DNA from 3 places in the Frankia sp. CgJB1 genome. Region 2 is predicted to be linked to each of the others. Evidence: riboswitches for the same ligand, from Rfam matches in the RefSeq annotation. Region 2 holds a riboswitch; each other region holds the start of a gene.
What was found. A riboswitch is a leader RNA that binds a small molecule or an ion and turns the genes downstream of it on or off. The one in region 2 is predicted to bind cyclic di-AMP.
Positions count from the first base shown of each region.

Region 1: it holds a riboswitch for cyclic di-AMP, as region 2 does, so the genes downstream of both, AC08OT_RS05710 (transglycosylase family protein) here and AC08OT_RS10280 (peptidoglycan-binding protein) in region 2, are expected to answer to the same signal.
Region 3: it holds a riboswitch for cyclic di-AMP, as region 2 does, so the genes downstream of both, AC08OT_RS15905 (C40 family peptidase) here and AC08OT_RS10280 (peptidoglycan-binding protein) in region 2, are expected to answer to the same signal.

Region 1 covers NZ_CDWTNB010000029.1:25,284-32,146, forward strand. Annotated here, with positions in the region: gene AC08OT_RS05695 (CAP domain-containing protein) at 1-639, opposite strand, end outside; gene AC08OT_RS05700 (DedA family protein) at 949-1,548, opposite strand; gene fbaA (class II fructose-bisphosphate aldolase) at 1,776-2,813, shown strand; cyclic di-AMP (ydaO/yuaA leader) riboswitch at 3,742-3,977, shown strand; gene AC08OT_RS05710 (transglycosylase family protein) at 3,984-4,661, shown strand; cyclic di-AMP (ydaO/yuaA leader) riboswitch at 5,113-5,309, shown strand; gene AC08OT_RS05715 (transglycosylase family protein) at 5,312-6,031, shown strand; gene AC08OT_RS05720 (DUF3151 domain-containing protein) at 6,118-6,552, shown strand; gene AC08OT_RS05725 (adenylosuccinate synthase) at 6,644-6,863, shown strand, end outside.
Region 2 covers NZ_CDWTNB010000072.1:1,316-8,178, forward strand. Annotated here, with positions in the region: gene AC08OT_RS10265 (amidohydrolase family protein) at 1-1,192, shown strand, start outside; gene AC08OT_RS10270 (four-helix bundle copper-binding protein) at 1,513-1,869, shown strand; gene AC08OT_RS10275 (alpha/beta fold hydrolase) at 2,568-3,032, shown strand; cyclic di-AMP (ydaO/yuaA leader) riboswitch at 3,632-3,785, shown strand; gene AC08OT_RS10280 (peptidoglycan-binding protein) at 4,267-5,034, shown strand; gene AC08OT_RS10285 (AfsR/SARP family transcriptional regulator) at 5,247-6,095, shown strand; gene AC08OT_RS10290 (lasso RiPP family leader peptide-containing protein) at 6,370-6,480, shown strand; gene AC08OT_RS10295 (asparagine synthase-related protein) at 6,492-6,863, shown strand, end outside.
Region 3 covers NZ_CDWTNB010000155.1:248-7,110, forward strand. Annotated here, with positions in the region: gene AC08OT_RS15900 (plasmid partitioning protein) at 1-471, shown strand, start outside; gene AC08OT_RS15905 (C40 family peptidase) at 990-2,096, opposite strand; cyclic di-AMP (ydaO/yuaA leader) riboswitch at 2,102-2,276, opposite strand; gene AC08OT_RS15910 (hypothetical protein) at 2,621-3,007, opposite strand; gene corA (magnesium/cobalt transporter CorA) at 3,223-4,485, opposite strand; gene AC08OT_RS15920 (PhzF family phenazine biosynthesis protein) at 4,700-5,413, shown strand; gene AC08OT_RS15925 (hemerythrin domain-containing protein) at 5,617-6,375, shown strand; gene AC08OT_RS15930 (PP2C family protein-serine/threonine phosphatase) at 6,600-6,863, shown strand, end outside.

The sequences.
Region 1 (6,863 bases), on a different contig from region 2:
GGTGAGGATGTTCGATCGGTGGTCCGGGCTGTTCATCCATCCGCGCATCACCTCGGCCACGGTGCGCTGACCGGCGGCGATGTTCTCGGCGGCGATGGAGAAGGAGAAGCCGGCGGCGATCCGGTCGAAGGGCGAGCGACTGTCCGGGCTGTCGTGGCCGAAATAGCCGGCCGTGGCCATGTCGACGCTGTGTGCCTGGGCCGCGGCGGCCAACCGTAAGTCGACGATCAACGGAGGGCAACCGGCCGCCCGGCGCTCGAGGTTGGTCGAGGTCACGGCCTGACCGACCAGGCTCGTCCAGGAGGCCGGCAGGTACGGCGGGCGCGGCGAGATAACAGCCGGCGCCGGGGCCGACGCGGACGGAGCCGTCACCGGCGCGGCCAGGGCCAGAGCCGACGCCCGCGCAGCGGGCAGCTGATCCGGACCGGCCGGGCGAGCGGCGGGCTGCGGCTCGGCCCCGGGCCCGGTCGGCGCACCCCGATCCGCGATCCGATCCGCGATCGACGTGGGAGGGACCCCGGCCGTCACCCCGACCACGCCCCGACCCGGCTGCGCGCCGACGCGGCCGGCCACGTGGTCACCGTCACGCGGTCCCGAATGACCACCCGCGAGCAGCACGATCGCCAGAACCGCGGTCAAGGCCCCTGCCGCGGTGCAGAGGACGGGGCCGGCGCGACGCCGTTCCGCATGGTGCCGCCTGTGGTGTCGAAGCATCGAATCCTTCGGTGGTCGGACCCCCCGACCGCGTACCTGGATCGATCAAGGTTAGCCGGCCATAGCCAGAAATTGCCATAGGAAAGGGAATTGATCGTCCAATGTGATCTGGTCGTAACGTCGTGGAGACTACCGGTCCACGGATCTCCCGACGGGATCCGGCGCCGCGGGGCACTAACGGACAACATCCCTACGCTCCTCGCCCGACCCTCGGCGCTCCTCGCCCGACACGGACTACCGCGGCCCCTGGTCGGGGAGCCGGCCCGATCGCCGACGCAGCAGCTCACCGGCGATCCCGGCGATGACGGAGATGGCGATCACGACGAGCGCGATCCACACCGCCGCGTCCCGCAGCCCAGGAATGGCGGCCGCCGTATAGCCCAGAAGGACCAATCCGGTCCCCCAGACGAGCGCTCCGAGCATGACCGCGATCAGAAAGCGGGACCATGACATCGCCACGGCCCCGGCGAGTACCGGCGCGAACGTCCTCGCCCACGGCACGAAGCGGGCCGCGACCAGGGTGATCGGCCCGAACCGTCGGTAGAATTCCTCCGTACGGGCCAGCACCGTGGCGTACCTGCGCTCCAGGTACGGCCGGCCGAGGCGATGCCCGGTGTAGTAGCCCGCCACCGCCCCGACGGTGGCCGCCGCTGCGACCCCGATCGAGAGGACCGCGACGGACACGTTCGACGCCGCGTCCGCCGCCATCAGCCCGGCCGCGAAGAGAATGGTGTCACCCGGAAGCCAGAACCCGATCAGGATCCCGCTCTCGACGAAGATGACCGCGAAGAGGACGACGTACAGCGTCATCCCGGACAGGCTGCCGACATCCACTCGACCAGTGTGCCGACCCTTGGTCGGCACCCGCCCCGCGCCCCGCGCCCGGCGCGCGGACCGGCACCGCGTCGGCGACGTCAGCCGCATCCGACCCCGGGACGGGGCAAGGCGTCATACCCTTCGCCCATCAGGAGTCCACGGCGGGCTTCGGCCCGATCCGGCTGTCCTGCACCGCGGGTGCAGGGCTGATCGGCGCCCCTACAGGTTCGTAAGGAGCCCCACCGATGCCCATCGCCACGCCAGACGTATATGCCGAGATGCTCGACCGGGCGAAAGCCCAGTCCTTCGCCTACCCCGCGATCAACGTGACCTCGTCGCAGTCCCTGAACGCCGCGCTGCGGGGCTTCACCGAAGCCGGCAGTGACGGCATCGTGCAGGTGTCCACCGGCGGTGCCGAGTACCTGTCCGGCTCGACGGTGAAGAACATGGTCCTCGGCGCGGAGGCACTAGCCGAGTTCGCCCACCATGTCGCGGAGGCGTATCCGGTCAACATCGCCCTGCACACCGACCACTGCCCGGCCGACAAGCTTGACACCTACATCCGTCCCCTGATCGCGATCTCGAAGGATCGGGTGGCCCAGGGGCGCGAGCCGCTCTTCCAGTCGCACATGTGGGACGGCTCGGCGGTCCCCCTTGAGGAGAACCTCAAGATCGCCGAGGAACTACTCGCGGATGCCGCCGCCGCGAAGATCGTTCTCGAGGTCGAGATCGGGGTCGTCGGCGGCGAGGAGGACGGCGTCGTCGGCGCGATCGACGAGAAGCTCTACACGACGCCGGAGGACATGTGGCGGACGGCCGAGGTGCTCGGCACCGGCGCGAAGGGGCGCTACCTGCTCGCCGCCACCTTCGGCAACGTGCACGGTGTGTACAAGCCCGGAAACGTCAAGCTACGCCCGACGATTCTGCACGAAGGACAGGAGTACGTCGCCAGGAAGCTCGGGCTGCCAGCCAGCGCGAAGCCGTTCAACCTCGTCTTTCACGGCGGTAGCGGGTCGGCTCTCACCGAAATCCGCGAGACGCTCGACTACGGGGTGGTCAAGATGAACGTGGACACGGACACCCAGTACGCATTCACCCGCCCCATCGTGGACCACGTGTTCAAAAACTATGACGGCGTTCTCAAGGTGGACGGTGAGGTCGGCGTGAAGAAGGCATACGACCCGCGTACCTACGGAAAGCTCGCGGAGAGCAGCATGGCGGCCCGCGTCGCCCAGGCGTGTGAGGACCTCCGTTCCGCCGGCACCAGCCTCGGACGGGCATAGTCCGGGCCAGGAGCGTACGCCGGCTGGCGGGATCGGTTCGTCGGATACCGTCCGGCCGGACCGCCGGCCGGCGGACAGGAGGCGGACAGGAGGCGGGCAGGAGGACAGATAGCCGCCGGCCGCGAAAACGGGCAACCGGGCAACCGCCGCCGCTCGTCCGAGGGCATTCTCCGGACCCCTCGACCCGACACTCTCCATCGTTTCCGGCGGACGGAACGACCGGCACGCGGCGGACATCCGACCCGCCCCGGTCCGATGCACGACCTGCCGATTTCCCGTACTATGCCGGCCCCACGGTTCCCCGGTCGCTCCGACGGCTGGGGGACCACTGTTTACCGGGCGAGGGACCCCGCTCCTCGCGTAACGCCGCCTCCGCTGGCGACCAGCAGGTTGCGGCCACATTAGCGGACACGCACCGGGCCTTCGGTAACCGTTCACCTACCGCCCCGCCCCACGGAACCCCTTCGTCCAGCGTGGCGGCCCGACAGGCAATTTTCACAATCGGTGTTCGATCGAATCCGCCGTGTGCAAAAATCACAACGCTGCAAGTTACCGCCCGATTTCCGTTGTTTTTCTCACAAAAACAGGCTTCAACGGACGAAGCGTAGTATCAGGCCGATCACTCGCGTCGATCTCGTAGCAGGGCCGTCACACCTTTGTTGACATATCACACATCTGGCCTGATACGGGACTCTCCGCTCATCGTCGCCCATCGGCAAACAGGGTGATCGGCCAAGCACAAATGCCTCCGCACGTCGTACCGCCAGTTTGATGAGCGGGCGCGCACGCGCGATACCAGGCCGTCGATTCCTGCTCAAGCAGGCGCGCCGAGTGTGCTCTTTTTCACGCACCCTATTCAATGCTTGGCGACTCGCCGGGCGGCGTGGTTATGGTTTTCGCCGTGCCCGGCAACAACGCCGGGCATTCGTCGGGCGGCACGCCGAATCCTGCCCCCGGCCGACGATTTCTCGAACCGGGCGGCAGGAACGGGGGACCCATCTCCGAGTATCGAAAGGATTCGATGCTCTCGGGGTGAAGCCATGTGCGACGACCACACGGAAAGGTGTTTCCGGTGCGGCTTCCGTCTCCAGGGAATCCCTGGCACGGCCGGGCAGTTCCCAGTCCGAATCCGACAGCTTACCTCGCAGGCGTGGGGAAGGACCACAAGACATGTCCGACGCACGTATCAGTGGCCGACAATGCCGCGCCGGTACCCGCAGCCGGGCCCGGGCCCTCGTGGTCGCACCCGTACTCGCGGCAGCGGTGGGCGGCACCTTCGCGCTCAGCCAGCCGGCCGGTGCGGCCACCACCTGGACGGGCCTGCGGCAGTGCGAGTCCGGCGGTGACTACACGATCAACACCGGCAACGCGTACTACGGCGCCTACCAGTTCTCCGCCAGCACCTGGCACGGCCTCGGCTACAGCGGTCTGCCGCACCAGGCTCCCCCGGCTGTCCAGGACGAGGCCGCACTCAAGCTCGCCCGGCGGTCCGGCTTCGGCCAGTGGCCGACCTGTGGCCGCGGGATGGGCGCCGACCAGCTCGCGGGCGGCTCGTCGAGCTCCTCGGGCCAGGCGTCGCGCACGGCGAAACGCAGTGAGCTGACGGTCAGCCCCATCTCCGTGAGCACCCCCGTATTCACCCGTAACCTGACGACCGCACTGGCCAGGCAGGTACGTGACGACGTGCGGGCCTGGCAGGCCCGCGTCAACCATCTGGGGTATCCGATCACGATCGACGGCCGTTACGGACCACGCTCCGCCGCAGTCGCCCGCGCCCTGCAGGCCGCCAAGGGACTCGCCGTCGACGGCATCGTCGGCCCGGCGACCTGGCGGGCCACCTTCAGCTGATCCATTCACTCCGTCAGCTCCGTCAGCTGATCTCTTCACTCCGCTCCCGCGACGGGGGACGACCGCCGCGGCAACCGGACATCCCACCCCGGCGACACCGGTCAGGGGATCTCACCTCGACGATGGGCCGGCCCGACCGGCCTCCGGACGATCTCCGGTTGACGGCCCGTACGGGCTGGCCCGTGCAACCCACCACCAACATCACCCGGACCACACCCTGACCGGCCTCCGGCAGAGCCGATCTTCGGCAAGGCCGGCGAGGAACAGCAGGACCAGCGAGCCACCTGCGGAACCTGTACAGAAGTGGCACGATTCGCGCGATCCTCACTGGTTACTCCGGACCACCCCGGTTTGCGCTCCATGAGCGGTTCTCGCTAGAGTGCCGCTCACTCGCCTCGTCGGCGAGGCCGCCCGGACGGACGCCGAGTCCTGCCCCCGTGCGAGCGGCCGGAACGAACATCAACCGCAGCGGGCAGGAGTGGGGGACCCACATTTCGGGCGCCGCAAGCAGCGTCCTTGGGGTAAAGCCGGTGCATCCCGGTCCATGGTGGAGAGCGGTTCCTACTCGCCACCCGGGGTCGGATCCTCCGGCCGGGCCATCCCAGCCCGCACCCGACAGCTCACCCCGCAGGCGACGGGATTGGACGAACATGCCCTCTGGGCGTCGTGGCGGCAGACATCGAGCACCGCAGGCCCCATCGCCCGCCGGTCGCATCCTGCGCACCACCGGCGCGGTCACGGCCATCGTCGGCAGCGGCCTCGCGGTCACCGCGGCTCCGGCGGGCGCGGCCACCGCCGATGACTTCGCCAAGCTCCGCCAGTGCGAGTCCGGCGGCAACTACGCGATCAACACCGGCAACGGCTTCTCCGGTGCCTACCAGTTCGACGACCGGACCTGGCACGGGCTCGGGTACTCCGGCCGGCCGTACCAGGCGTCGCCCGCCACGCAGGACGAGGCGGCCGCGAAGCTCTACAACCAGCGGGGCTGGCAGCCATGGCCGTCCTGCTCGGTCAAGATGGGCCTGACCAACAACGGCCCGGCCAGTGTCCCGGGCGGCTCTGGCGACGTCATCCAGCAGGCCATCACCCCGGTGGAACCCCCCATGACGCTGGACCGGGCTCGCCGGGAGATGGGGGACGGCTCGTTCAGGGGCACGGTCCTCGACGCGTCCCTCAGCGACGACGTCCGCCCGGAGGCCTTCGTCTGGCAGGACAGAATGCGCCAGAAGGGCTTCGTACTCACCGTCGACGGCAAGTTCGGACCGCAGTCGCAGGGCATCGCCGCGCTGTACTCGTACCTCACCCGGGTGAACGACGGTCAACCCGGGGTCGTCGGCCAGAATCTGTGGAACGTCAGCGTCAGGGCCTGACCGACCCGGTCACCGTGCGCGCAGGGCGGGCGCGTCCGGGGTGACCTCCATGACGTGTGCGGCCAGTCGTCGGGCAGGATGCACTCATGACGACGCCGTCCGCCTCGGGAAAGCCCAACCTGCTCTCCGGTCCGCCGCCGACGCTCCTGCCCTCCGACGCGGCCGCGACCGAGGCGCTGGCCGCCGGTGATCCGCCGGATGCCGTCGCCGCCCGGCTGCCCGCGTTCAGCGCGCCCTGGGCCGCGCTCGCCGAGCTCGCGCTCACCGGCGGACGACCCATCGAGGCCTATGCCTACGCCCGCACGGGCTATCACCGCGGCCTCGACGCCCTGCGCCGCTCGGGCTGGAAGGGCAACGGGCCGATCCCCTGGTCACACGAACCCAACCGCGGGTTCCTGCGTTCACTCGCCGCTCTCGTCCGGGCGGCCGCGGCCATCGGGGAGGCCGAGGAGGCCACCCGCTGCCGGACGTTCCTGACCGGCAGCAATCCCGTCACCGCCAGTGAGATCGGCTTCACCTGACAGTGAGTTCATCAGGCCGCGTCGGTGGTGGAGGCCAGCGAGGACGCCGCAGCCGGCCCCACGGCCCCGCCATCCCTAGTAACCTCGCCCGGTGCCTGCTCTTGTCCTCATCGGTGCCCAGTGGGGCGACGAGGGAAAAGGAAAGGCGACCGACCTCTTGGGCGGCGCCGTCGATTACGTCGTCCGATACCAGGGTGGCAACAACGCCGGCCACACCGTGGTCATCGGGGCGGAGAGCTACGCGCTCCACCTGATTCCCAGTGGCATGCTGCGAGCCGACTGCGTTCCCGTGATCGGCAACGGGGTCGTCA
Region 2 (6,863 bases):
CGTTGATGCCCACGACCTGTGGCTGATGCCAGGGGTCGTCGACTGCCACGCTCACGTCACGCAGTCCACCTATGATCCGTTCGAGCTGGCGACGGCGTCGCTGTCCACGCGGGTCCTGCAGACCGCCGCCGCGTTGCGGGCGTCGTTGGCGGCCGGTGTCACACACCTGCGGGACGCCGGCGGCGCCGACGCCGGCATCCGGGACGCGGTCAGCGCGGGCACCGTGCCCGGACCGCGGCTCGCCGTGTCCGTCGTCGGGCTGAGCCGGTCCGGGCGGCACGGTGACGGGGCGATCATCGGTCCCGGGCTGGAGTCGGCCGAAGATGTTCTCATGCCGGACTATCCCGGCCGGCTCCCGCATACCGTTACCGAGGCGGGCAGCCTGCCGGCGTCGGTGCGGGGCGTTCTGCGTGCGGGTGCGGACTGGATCATGATCTACGCGAGCGGTGGGGTGATGTCCGCCCGGCCGGGGCAGCCCGAGCCGCAGTTCAGCCCGGTGGAGCTTGCGGCCGCCGTCGCGGAGGCCCGGCGGTACGGACGCCCGGTGATGATGCATGCCTTGGGCGAGCGGTCGATCGAGGCCGCGGTCGCCGCCGGAGCGCGGTCCATCGAGCACGGCATCGGGCTCACCGAGCCCGTGGCGGCCGCCACGGCGGCCGCCGGGGTGACGCTCGTCCCCACCCTGTCGCCCTACCAGGACCTGGCGGCGCTGGCGGCCACCGGAGTGCTGCCGGGCTGGGCGGTGGACCGGGCCGAGGCCACCGAGGCCGCGCTGGCCGGCACGATCGCGGTCGCCCGTGCGGCGGGGGTGCCGATCGCGCTCGGCAGCGACGCCCGGCACCGCACCCGGCACGGCATGAACCTGGCCGAGATCAGCCGGCTGCGCCGCGCCGGGCTCACTCCGCCCGAGGCGCTGCTCGCCGCGACCGCGACCGGAGCCCGGCTCTTCGGACTGGGGGAGGGAGCCGGCCGTATCGCCGTCGGCTCCGCCTTCGACGCGATCCTGCTCGACGCGGACCCCGGGGACCTGTCGGTCTTCGAGCGGCCGGGCGCCGTGAGCGGGGTGTTCCTTGGCGGTCGTGCGGTGCTGCCCCACCCGCGGCTGCCCGGGAACCTGGTCCGCCCCACCATGGTGATGGAAGAGGTGCCGAGAATCGCTCCCGAGCGGCCCGCGGCGTCGCCGTCCAGCTGACTCTCCCGTTTTCTAGAATGTTCACGAAATATCAAAAGAAATACCCTTAGGATTCGGAATGAAATAACTTGTTTACTTCGGGGTCCTCGCGAGCCCGTGACCTGCGAAGACGCATATTGGCTTGCATTAATTACTTCATTACGAATTCTTAGTATGGCTTCGCGGGCTTTCGTCGGATCCGCCCTGGGACGGCGATTGACCGAGATGCGGATCGGCCCCCGAAAGCTATTGTCGTAGGGGCCTTGCTGCCGGCTGACGTCAGGTGGCCCGGGTCATTTGCTGGTACTGGGTGCCGCGTCTCCAATGCCTGGAGGGTTCTCATGCAGCACGCTGAAATGATCAATAAGAACATGCGGAAGGCCATCGAGGAGTGTATGTCCTGCTCGGCCCTGTGCGAGGAGACGATCTCCTACTGCATGGACATGCCGGGCGCCATGATGGAGTCGGCGAACATGCGGCTGATGATGGACTGCGCAGCCGTCACCAGGATCTGCGCCGACATGATGTGCCGGATGTCGCCGATGCACGGGGAAATGTGCGCGATGTGCGCGCGGATCTGCGTGATGTGCGCTGAGATGTGCGAGAGGATGCCGCAGGATCAGCAGCTCGCCAAGCTCGCCGGCGCATGCCGATCCTGCGCGGAGAGCTGCAACACGATGGTGGGCGCCGCCGCCTGAGCGGCGTCCGGCCCGACGGCGCCGGGGCGTAGCCGGCGATCACCTGACTCCGCCCCGACGTCCGGGGCCGTGCAGCTGTGCGGCGGCACGTGCCACGTGCCACGTGGCCTCGGTCACGATTGGTGGCTACGGTTACGTATCCTCGGGCGGACATGGGGTGAAACACCTGAGTAACAATATTGACCATGTTGACAGGTAGCCGTCGGATAGGCAGAATATGGTCATGTCCTCCTGGGTGAATCGGAGGACCCCCCTGGTCATCCGTGGCCACATCGATTTCCTGCGAGTGGCCTCGTCCGGTTATCCGGCCCGGCCAATTCACGTGCTTTACTAGCCTCCTCGGCTTTCCCTCGCTCGGTGTTCTCTCTGGCGTTCTCCTTATGCATGGCCGCTCGATAGGTCTGTCTCCAGATCGTCATTGCCTGCGTGGACGCCAGCTGCCTCGGTATCGATGTCCGGTCAATACCGGGTACATCTCTGGACGGTTTCCGATCGGAGCATGCTGTGTCGTCCCTGGTTTCGTCAGCATACGTTTATCCGCGCCCCAATGGATATGTGGGGGGCCGGGAACCCGTTACTGGCCCAGCGGTGATCCAACCCACTCGAGAAGAGCCAATGTCGTCCTTCTCCCCGGTCGGGGAGAATCCGCTGAACATTTCGAGGGCCTGGCTTTCCGGCTCGCGCTCGACGGATATCAGGTGACGTTTCTCGACCACGGGAGAGACACCGTCCTCGCCCTTGGTGAGGCGCGTGCCCCCGAGGGTCCGTTCATCCTGCTGGGTTCGGACAGCGGGGCCCTGCGGGCGTTGGTCGGCGCCGGTTCGCCAGCCGTCCGGCCGGATGCCCTCGTGTTGCTCGACCTGCCGCTGGTGTACCGAAAGATCGCGGGCGAGGGTCCGGGACAGCCGATCCCACGGTCGCTGCCCGACCTGCCGGTCCTACTGTTCCACGCCGAGCGAGACGAGGTCAGCCCGCTTGCGCTGGTGCGCATGATGACGCGGACCGCGCGCCGGGCCCGGCTGGCGTCGCTACCCGGGGGGCGTGGCGTGCTCGCCGGCCCCGGTCGGCGTGCGGTCGGCGCGTACATCCTGCTGTTCCTCGAGAACCTCCGTGCCCCGCGGCTGGCCCCACGGCAACGGCAGCGGGACCGGCTGCTCGACTGATCTCGCCCGGTGCCGGGCGCGCCCGCGTGCCGCTCCGATCGGGGTGTGCCTCCGCGGGAGTCCCAAGCGCTCAGCAGGCGTTTCCTTGGCGGGTGCCGGCGCGAATCACGCGGGTCCATCGTCCGTCCCGTACCGCGTCGTCTGTTTTCCAACGGCGCCGGCTTCGAGTCTGCGGCTCGAAGCCGGCACCGTTCGCGTTTGCGTACCCGCCCACACGCCACCCGACCCCCGGTCCAAGTTTCCCGCCCGCCGGGGGTTGCCGGGGTGCGCGGGGGCGCAGGGATTGCCGGGCGGCCGGGCGGTCCCGGTGACTACCGGTCCTCGTGGCTACCGGTCCCCGTGACTACCGGTCCCCGTCGCGACAGGCCGGTCATATCGCCAAGATCCGGTCGTGACGGGTGATCTGTGTCGCTACCGGTAGCTGCTATTGATGTCCGAGAGTTGCGGCACTGCAGCGTTATGCACGTATCGTGACCAACATGCGCCCAGATTCGGCGCAACTCGTACTTGTCACTACGGTTTGTAGTTCGCTACGGTTGCGAGGTATCAACAGCTCCGGGCCGACGCCGAGTTCTGCCCACGGTCCGGAGCTCCCTCCGAGAGACCTTGGGCAGAAGCGGGGGAACCACGTTCCTCCGGGTGGCTCGTTGCGGGCCGCCCTTGGGGTTAAGCCGTTACGCGCACGCCGCGGAAACGGCCGGGCTTCCCGGCCCGAACCCGACAGCTAACCTCGCAGGCGTACGGGAAGGACTCGACGTTGCCTGTGTTTCAGGAACGCTCGGCTCCGGTCTTCTGGACCGTGACGCCGTTCGGCGCGACCCGCGGTGCGTCCCCGCCATATTGGGCGCCGTTCTCGCCCTGACGTCTTCGCGAGAACGTGCCATCCGGTCGGTGCCCGTACCGGCCGATCGCGCTGACGCGCGATACCACCAGCTCGGCTGAAAGCCACCTGACCTCGTCATCCGTGGTCGGCTGACCCCTGCCGTCCACCGGGCCCGCCAGGCCCGGAACGGAATGACCGCGGCCGCCTGCCGGGCTGCTCAGCCCATCGACCCCGGAATCCTCAGGGTGCGTCGATCGGTCGTCCCCGGACGGACCCTCGGCGCACCGGGGGACCGGCACTGGGTGCTGCTCTTCTCCAGCGCGGTCGTCTCCGCTCGCCCTCCTTCGAGCGGCATCCCTCCCCTCGATCACTAGTCTGTGCTCGACGACACCGAAATGAGATGTCAAAGAAATGGCCAAGGGAAAGCATCGGAAAAATTCCACCCGGACCCGGGGCGCCGTTGTCGCCGCCGTCGGTGTGATCGGCGCCGGCGCCGGCATGCTCGCCACCGCGAGCCCGGCCAGGGCTGCCACCACGGTCCCCGATGTGACGATCGCCAGCGCGGCCGCGAACGCGGGACTGCCCGGCTGCCGCGGCGTCCCGCTGGCCACCTGGGTCGAGGTGGCTCTTGCGGAGTCCGGCGGCAACCCCTACGCCCACGCCACCTCCGGCGAGGACTCGCGCGGCCTGTGGCAGATCAACATGCGGGCCCACGCCGGCTGGGTGGGTAACCGCAACCTCTACGACCCAACCGTCAACGCCTGGGCGGCGAAGAAGGTCTGTGAAGGCCAGGGCATCACCGCCTGGAGCGCCTACACCAAGGGCATGCACTACCGCTACCTGGCCCGGGGACAGGCAGCGGCGGCGGCCGTCTCGCGCGGCGCACGGTTCACGAACGTCTCCTACTCCTCGCTGGCTGCCCCGGCGCGTGCGGCTGCCCCGGCGCGTGCGGCCGTGGTGGCGCCTGCGGCCCGCTACCCGTCGCTGGCCATCGGCCTCAGGTTCCACCTCGACGTCCACCAGATCCAGAAGAGGCTAGCCAGCCTTGGCTACCCGATCAGCGTGGATGGGAAGTTCGGGTACCAGACCAACCACATGGTCAAGGACTTCCAGCTGAAGCACGGTCTGGTGGTCGACGGGATCGTCGGGCCGCAGACGCGGGCGAAGCTCGGGATCTGACCCTGATCGAGGCCCGCCGACCGGGCGCCGGCGCTGTCGGGCGGTGTTCCCGACCCGCCCGAGAGCGCTGCTCGATATCCGCATGCACCGGATGACTACCCGGGGTGAGCTGGGGGTATTCAGCCACCGGGCCAGCACCGGGCCGGGAGATGGCACCGGCCCGGGCGGGACCAGCCGGCCCGCACGGGAAAACCGAAACGGGGGCCCGATCGATGAGAGCCACGATGCTCGACGACTACCTATCTGAGGCGAGTCCGAACGCATCTTCCGCGACCGGGGCCGGCCTCCTGTTCGCGGTCCTGGGACCGCTGGAGGTGCGGCGATCCTCGGGTGAGCAGGTCCGCATCGACCAGCGCAAGAAGCGCATCCTGCTGCTGACCCTGCTGCTGCACGCCGGCCAGTGGGTGAGTGTGGACGGGATGCGGCTCGCGCTCTGGCAGGATGCCCCGCCGCGCTCCGCTGGGGGCAACATCAAGACTTATCTCTCGGAGCTGCGGCACACCCTCGGGCCGCCCCTGGGCACGCCCGGAGCCGGGGGGAACGGCCCCGGGCGCATCGAGAGCCGGCCGGGGGAGTACCGCCTGGTCGTCGCGCCCGGTGAGATCGACGCTAAGCGGTTCGAATCGGCCGCTGAGCAGGGCCGCGCCGCCGTGCGTGCCGGCTCACCGGAACGCGCCGCCGGGTTTTTCGAAGGTGCCCTCGCGCTGTGGCGGGGGGACGCGTTCGACGAGCTCCCGGCGGAGATCGCAGGCGCGGAGGTCCTCCGGCTGGAGGAGGCTCGCTGGGCGGTGTGCGAGGACCTGATCGACGCCCGCCTGGCCCTCAGCGAGTACGATCGGGTGCTGCCGACCCTGCGGGCGCTCACGGTCGAACATCCGACCCGGGAACGTCTCTGGGCCCAACTGATCCTCGCGTTGGAACACACCGGCCGGCGGGCCGAGGCACTGGCCGAGTACCAGACGGTCTACCGGCGGCTGGTGACCGAACTCGGGATCGAGCCCGGTGTCGAACTGCGGCGTGCCCATCAGCATGTACTGAATCCGGACTCGTGGATCACCTGATACCACGGCCGTTCCGGCCGAGTCGTGCGGCGGCCGAGTTATGGGGACCTGAGCACGGTCCAGGGACCGCAGACCGTGCTCAGGTCCCCCAAATTCACCACCGGAGGTCAGCTGAACCGCCAGTGAACCCGGCGGGGGAATTTCAACCAGACGGGCCGGACCAGCTGGCCGGCGCCCGCGCCACGGGCGCGGCGCCGTCGTGTATCGCCACCGGTGCGCGTCGCAAGGGTGCGCGTCACAGCGCGGGCGCGCGGAAACCGCTGAGGAGAAGACGATGAAGGCTACCTACCTCCCCCCGCGACTGGAGGATGCCGGCAGCTTCGCCGCAGTGACGAACGGCCGCTGGGGCTGGGGGCGTGACTATTTCTGGCGGCGTTTTGCGTGACGGCGGCCGGGGTGGCGGTGGTCCCGATTCCGTCCTGCTGGTTTCTGGTGCTGGCCGACCGTGATCCCGTCGTGCGTCCGCCGGGGGTCCGTCGCATGCTGCGGTACGCCTCCGGGCGGCCGTGGATCGTCGGCAACTGGCCGGACGACGCCATGGTCAGTGCCGTCGCCGGGCGCTCGCGACTGGCCCTGATCGGGTGTGCCGCGACCAACGCGCGACAGCTCCTGCGGCTGCTTCTCTCGGCCCGTGACGTGCATGCTCTCGACCTCGCGCGCGCGGTGGCCGGCGACTACCACGTGATCGCCGACATCGACGGCCACCGTCGTATCCAGGGCAGCCCGACGGGAACCCGGCGGGTCTTCACCGCCCGGCTGGGCAGCCAG
Region 3 (6,863 bases), on a different contig from region 2:
TCCGATCCCGCCAACCCGCTTCCGCTGGTGTTGATCCTGCACGATGACAACGCGGACGCGAAGTCACTCGACCGGCAGAGTGACGCCGGCAAGCTCGCGAACTCCCGCGACTTCGCGGTGGCCTTCCCGGAAGCCGTGGGCGGCACGTGGCGGATCGACGGACCCGAGGGGGCGGACGTGCGCTATCTGCGCGACGTGGTCCGCTTCGTCTCCACGGAACGGACCAAGGTGGATCCGGACCGGGTCTACGTGTGGGGGATCGGCGAGGGTGCCCGGCTGGCCCTGGCCGCTGCCTGCGCCCCGGGTAAGCCGGAATTCGCCGCGGTCGGCGTCGTCGGGCAGTTCGACCCGGAGCCCGGGCCGAACTGCCAGGACCGTGTCCCGGAGGGCCGGGCCCCGGAGGCCTCCTGGGACCGGAAGGTCAGCGAGGCCCTGTGGAAGTTCTCGTCCGGTCACCGGCTGGGGGCCTGACCGCGGCGCCCGCGAGCGGGCCGGGCTGTTTCCCGCACCGGGCAGAGACTGAAGGCTGAAGTCCGCCGATGCCGCCGGGAGGGGGGTAGCGGCATCGGCGAACCTGGTCGGCTGGGGGTCCGAGGCCCGCCGGCCTTCCCGTGCGGATGGGGGGGGATCCGAGGGAAGGCCGGCGGAATCGGGGGCCTTCCGGCCGGACGGACGTCAGATGGGGGGGGAGATCTGACGTCCGTCCCACCGGAAGGAGGGCCCGTCCGGATAGCTGGAAAGGAACCATGTAGGCGGGTTGTCGGGCGGTGACAGGGCCCGCTTGCTGGTCTGTCCGCGGCTTCGCCGGTGGGTGGGAGTCCCGGGCCCGGCTTTCACGGCTTCGGGTCGGTGCCCGGAGGGGAGGCCCGGTAGCCGGCCGCTGGTGGAACGGCAGGGCTCGTGCGGTCCGCCAGCCGCGAAGGCGATCCACCGGAGCCGGATGAGCCGTTGCGTCGGCATGAGGGCGGTGCGCCGGCTCCGACCGGCTGCTAGAGGATCCGACCGACGTAGTAGGAGGTGGTATAGATCTTCTTGAGCGACACGACGTCGCCGGTGCGCGGCGCCACCCACATCATGCCGTCACCCGCGTAGATGCCGGCGTGGTAGATGTTCCCGGGTGTCCCGAAGAAGATCAGGTCGCCGGGCTGCTTGTTGTATTGCGACACCCAGATGGCGGCGGCGAACTGGGCATCGGTCGTCCGCGGCACGCTCCTGCCGAGTTGCTTGAAGATGTACTGGATGAGGCCGGAGCAGTCGAACGAGCTCGGGCCCTCCGCACCGTAGACGTAGGGCTTGCCGGCCTGCAGGGAGGCCAGGTAGACGGCCTTCTCCCCGAGGGAGCTCGACGGGACCGGAACCGACGTCTGGCCCGCGGCGTCCCCTGTCGCAAGGAGATCCGACCAGGCGGCGTTGCGGACGGGCTGGGGGATGGGTGCCGGCCGTACGCGCAGGGTGGCGTCGTTCGCCGAGCGGGCGGACTGCAGGGCGTCTGTGCCGTCGAAGACCGCGGTGACGTTCGTGGTGGTGAGCACCCGGGCCGTGTAGGAAGTGTAGCCTTGGGCATTAGTGTAAAGGTGCTTGAAGGTGGCCCACCCGGTGGGGAGCTTCACTTGCACCTTGACCAGCTGGTTCGCCAGTGGTTCGTGGGTCTGCTCGTTGTAGAGCGAAAAGCCGATGTCGATCGGCTGGTCCGCGTTGACGGTCACCTCGGGGTTGGTCACCCGGAGACCGACCTGAACCTTGCCGGTTAAGGGCGGGGCGTTGACACCGCCCGCCGTGCCGAGCAGGGAGGTGGAGCCGTGGGTGCTGACCGCCGCCGCCGCGATGCTGCCACCCAGGGCGGCATGGGAGCCGATCTGCGCGGCGAGGGTGATCGGAGCGGTGTTCGGCTGCTCGTCCTTCGCTGCGTCGGCGTTGATGTCGGTGGCGCAGCCGGCGAGAGCCACTCCGGAGACCGCGACGGTCCCGGTGGTCAGGGCGGCGAAGGCCCGGGCCCGGGCCCGGCTGCGGGCGGCCGGGGGCGCGGAGGGTGCGCGATGACGGCCGCGACCGGCGCCTCGCGTTTCTTCGTCGAGCTGCACGCTTTGCGCGGACAACGGTGTATTCCTTCCCGTACGCCTGCGAAGTGAGCTGTCGGGTTCGGGCTGGGCTGCCCGGCTCTCGCGTGACCTTCACGCGTCGAGCTTCACCCCTAGGTCGATACCGCGGATCGGTGCCGGCCGGTGGAGGTGGGTCCCCCGCTCCTGCCCCTGATGACGACTCGGAGGGGACACCGGGGCCGGGGGCAGGACTCGGCGTTCGGCCCCGGTGTTGTCGTGACGTCGGCGTGAGACTAGTCCACTTGGACGGGGTGGGTAAACACTAGTCCTTCCCAACTACGGCGAGTGTGCGTTGAAGTTCCCGTCGCGCGACGTCGGCGGCCCGCTCGGCCGGCCGGGCTGACCGGGCGGGCCGAAGGCCCTTCGCACTCCGGTTGTCCTGCTGGTTTTTCGCTGCGTAGGGGGTCCGTGGCGGCGGCCGGTCCGGGTGAGAGGCGGGCGGGCGGGTAGCCCTCCCTCGGCCCGTGGGCGACTTTTGACTACTTAAAGTAGTTGGCGGGCGAGGTCGGGCGTGCACCCCCTCAGCGGGACCGGGAGCTGCGGCGGGTGAGGAATCCCGCCGCATCGAGCACCTGGAGCTCGACCGCGAGCTCGTGGACCTCATGGGGCAGCGAGCGATGGTGCGCCAGCGCCTCGACCGCGGCGCGGGCGTGGCCGGCGAGCTCGTCGAGGGCGTGCTGGCGCTGGCGCATCCGAGCCCGCTCCTCCTGGATGGTCCGGACCGTGTCCTCCTGCCACCGGCGGGTCCGGATGAGATGCTCGCTGGCGTCGGCGGCCTGCCGCTCGGCATCCTCCAGCCGGTTGAGGAGCGCGTCGAGGGCCTCCAGCCGGCCGGCGAGCTCCGCGATGAGATCGCCCCGATCAGGCAGGATGGCTGTTTTATGACTCTTGGGGTCAGACGAGGTCATGGAGTCCCCTGACGGGTGGGGGGATCGGCGGGGACCGCACCGAGCGGCTGGCACGAGACCCGGTTGCTCCGACACGGTTGGTAACGGTAACCGACGTGGCGGGCCAGGGGTAACCCATCGTACGGATACGTCGCGTCAGCCAACTGATAGTAAAAAGGGACTATGGATCTGCCGTCATTGTCGTGGTCCCTGCGCGCATAGCATGCAGGTCGGTGTCAGAACCAGCCGTTGCGCTTGAACGCACGGTAGAGGAACAGGCAGATCGTCGTAATGACGGCCAGGATGGCCGGGTAGCCCCACGTCTGACGAAGCTCCGGCATGTGGTCGAAGTTCATCCCGTAGATCCCGGCGACGGCGGTCGGGACGGCGCCGATCGCCACCCAGGCACTGATCCGTCGCATGTCCTCGTTCTGTGCGATCGTCACCTGCGTCAGCGTCGCCTGGAGCACGGAGGAAAGCAGCTCGTCGAAGTGAGCTATACGCTCGCTGACCTGCTCGAGGTGGTCGGCGACGTCCCGGAAGTAACGGCGCATCGCCACGTCGACCATCGTGGGGGCGTCCGTGGTGAGGGTACGCAACGGGCCCGCGAGCGGCAGCACCGCGTGCTTGAGCTCCAGAAGCTCGCGTTTCATCTGGTAAGCGCTTTCCGTCGACGGCTTCTGATCCCGATGGAAGACCCCCGCCTCGATCTGGTCGACGTCGGCCTGGATGCTTTCCACGGTGCGGACGTAGTCATCCACAATGCTGTCGCAGATGGCGTGCAGCACGGCCGTCGGGCCGTGCCGGAGCATCTCCGGGTTGGCCTCCAGCCGGCCGCGCAGCTTCGTCATCTCCCCGTGCCTGCCGTGCCGCACGGTCACGACGAAGTCCTCGCCGAGGAAGATCATAATTTCGCCGGTGGTGACTACCTCGGAGGTGCTCGTCATCTGGGTGTGCTCCACGTAACTGGTCGTCTTGAGCACCATGAACAGGTGGTTCTCGTATTGCTCGAGCTTGGGGCGCTGGTGGCCGGTGACCGCGTCCTCCACCGCGAGCTTGTCCAGCCTGTACTCCTCGGCGATCGCGGTGAGCTGCTCGTAGCTCGGCTCGAACAGGCCGAGCCAGGCGAACCCGCTGCGTTCGGACCGCGCCAACCGCAGCGCGTCGGCCTGGTCGATGTCCGTGGTGACCCGCCGGCCATGGCTGTACACGCCGCAGGCCATGACGCGCCCGTCCGGCGTCCGCGGTAGCCCGGGGCGGGGCACCTGGCGTCGTTTGCGACCCACCCGGACTAGGGAGACCGGACGGGTCAGCGCGCCGGCGAGCTTATGGGCGTTGGCCGACGCCTGCTCCAGGGCGTCCCCCAGCACCTCCCGGACGGGATGCTGGCTGCCGTGGTCGCCGCCGTCCGGGTGCGCGCCGTCATCGTCGCGTCCCCGGCTCTCGCGTACCGTCTCGTCGCGTACTCTTTCGCCCGGCACCGCATCGTCCCGCATCATTGCCTCCTTCCCTGCCGCCGATCCATGTCCACCTGTCGGCATTTCCCACGACCTTCCCGCTGGTGAACCTTCATGGTGACAAGTCGGTGCCGGCCGTCCGGAGGCGATCCGGGCTTCACCGTGGACGCGGATGCCTGGCGACTGTGCCGGCGGGGTGCCACGCGAAGGGTGAGACACACGTCCGGCGTATGGGATACCTCACAGGGAGGATCGAGTGATCGGGATCGAGGTACGCACGCTTCGGGTGTTCGCCGACGAGACGGGCGCCGGCGGCAGTCTGCTCGCCGTGGTGCTGGACGCCGCGAAGTTGCTGCCCGACGCGCGGGAGCGGTCCGTCGTCGCGCGCCGACTAGGCTGCTCCGCCACGGTCTTCGTCGACGACCCGGAGCTGGCGGAGCTGGCCACCTTCACGCCCGCCGGGGAGCTGCCCCTGGCGGGACACGCCCTGGTAGGGTCGGCCTGGCTGTTGGGTCGGCTGCTCGGTGGCCATCCGGAGATCCTCCGCCCGGCCGGCGGCGAGGCGGTCAGCTGGCAGGAGCAGGGCCGGGTCTGGGTCCGCAGCGCCTTGGCCGCCGTGCCTTATTGGTGGCATGAGATGCTTGCGGACCCGTGCCAAGTCGACGCGCTCGACCTGCCCCGTCCACCCGGCGAGGACCTGACCCAACTCTGGGCGTGGGAGGATGAGCCGGGCGGGGTCGTGCGGGCCCGGGCCTTCGCCAGCAGGCACGGCGTCACCGAGGACGAGGCCTGCGGGTCGGCTTCCATGCGACTGGCCGCGCTGCTCGGGCGGCGGCTCACCATCCGGCACGGTACCGGTTCGATTGTGCTCGCGCAGCCGGGTCCGCCCGGCCACGCCGACATCGGCGGCCTGGTGGTCGAGGATGAGACGCGGTTCCTCGCCGATCTCGACGAGTTCCTCGCCCGGTGACGGTGCCGTCCGGCGGAGCCACGGCCGGACACCACAGGGACCAAGTCTGAGAGTCAGGTGCCGAGCGAGGCGACTGGCACCTTTTGTGGGTACCGGGTTACGGCTGCGTGGTGGCTGCCGAGATGCGGACCGGGTCGGATAGGCGTAGCTTGGGCTTCCGGTAGCTCTCCGCTGGGTATCTGCCCATGGGCTGCGAGGTGGTCATGGCCGAGACGTTGGCGACCTTGGTGGAGGCCGCGCATCAGGACGCCGTCCGTCTGATCGAGCTCTCGCGCAGCGCCGACGCCCACGGTGACGTGGGTGGTCCGTCGACCGACCCGCGGCAGGCGCTGCATGCCAGCGACGCGGCCGTGGCCGCCGTCTCCGCACACCTGAGCGCGATGGAGTCGGTGGTCTACCCGGAGATGGCCCGCCGGGTCGTGGGTGGCCGGGCGCGGGTGGCGGACCTGGGCCGCTTGGCGCGGCGCTGCTCCTCGGTGATGCGCGGCATTGAACAGTACGTCCAGGGGGACCTCAACCGGCCCGCGGAGCCGGTCGCGAACCTGCGCCGGGATCTGGCCGCGTTGATGGTCGAACATGCGACGCTGGAGGACGAACTTCTGCGTGAGCTGATGGCCGAGCTGTCCGACGACGAGCGCCGGGATCTCCTCGACCGCTTCTCCGATGCGATGCGCCACGCTCCGACCCGACCGCATCCGCACCTCCTGCACAGCAGGCTGTTCGGTGGAAGCCTGGCGGCCCGCCTGACGGGCTACTGGGATCACCTGCTCGACGTGATGGACGCTCGGGAGGTACCCGGCGCGCCGGTGCGGGCCCCGGTGCCCGCCGGGCTGTGGGGCTGGTACCTGCTGGGCCGTCCCACGGCGCCGGTTCCGGGTGAGACCCCGCCAGGGAGGGAGGGCGCGCAGGGCCGCGCTACCGGCAGCCACACCGATGCTGATAGCCACACCGCCGCCCGTTGATCTGTCCTGGCGACTGCCGTCGTTCCCGTGGGCCCACCATGTCTTTCTGAGCCCGGTTTTCCTGAGCCCGTCGCGCTCCGTCTTCTTGGCCGCGGTCCACTCCGGTTCGGCGTTCCGATGCGCACGGGCGCTGTGGTCGTGCCATGCTTCGGGTCCGGGTTGGGCCGGTATGGCCTCGTGTCGTGCAATGCCGAGGAGATGTGTCAGGAACCGAGAGCAACGCGATGCGGGCGCCGAACGCTGATCCTGCGGAAGTGATCTGGCCTGTGCTGTTGGTCGAGGACGATGATGCCGACGCCTATCTGGTGTCCGAGCTCCTCGACGAGGCCTCCGCTCCGGTCGAGCTGACCCGGGTGCGCACGGTGGCCGAAGCCGCCCGTCGCAGCGAGCACGTCGCGTGCGTGCTGCTGGATCTAGGGCTGCCGGACAGCGAGGGCCTGTCGGCGCTGCGCCGGTTGCTCACGGTCGAGGCGGGAGCGCCGGTCGTG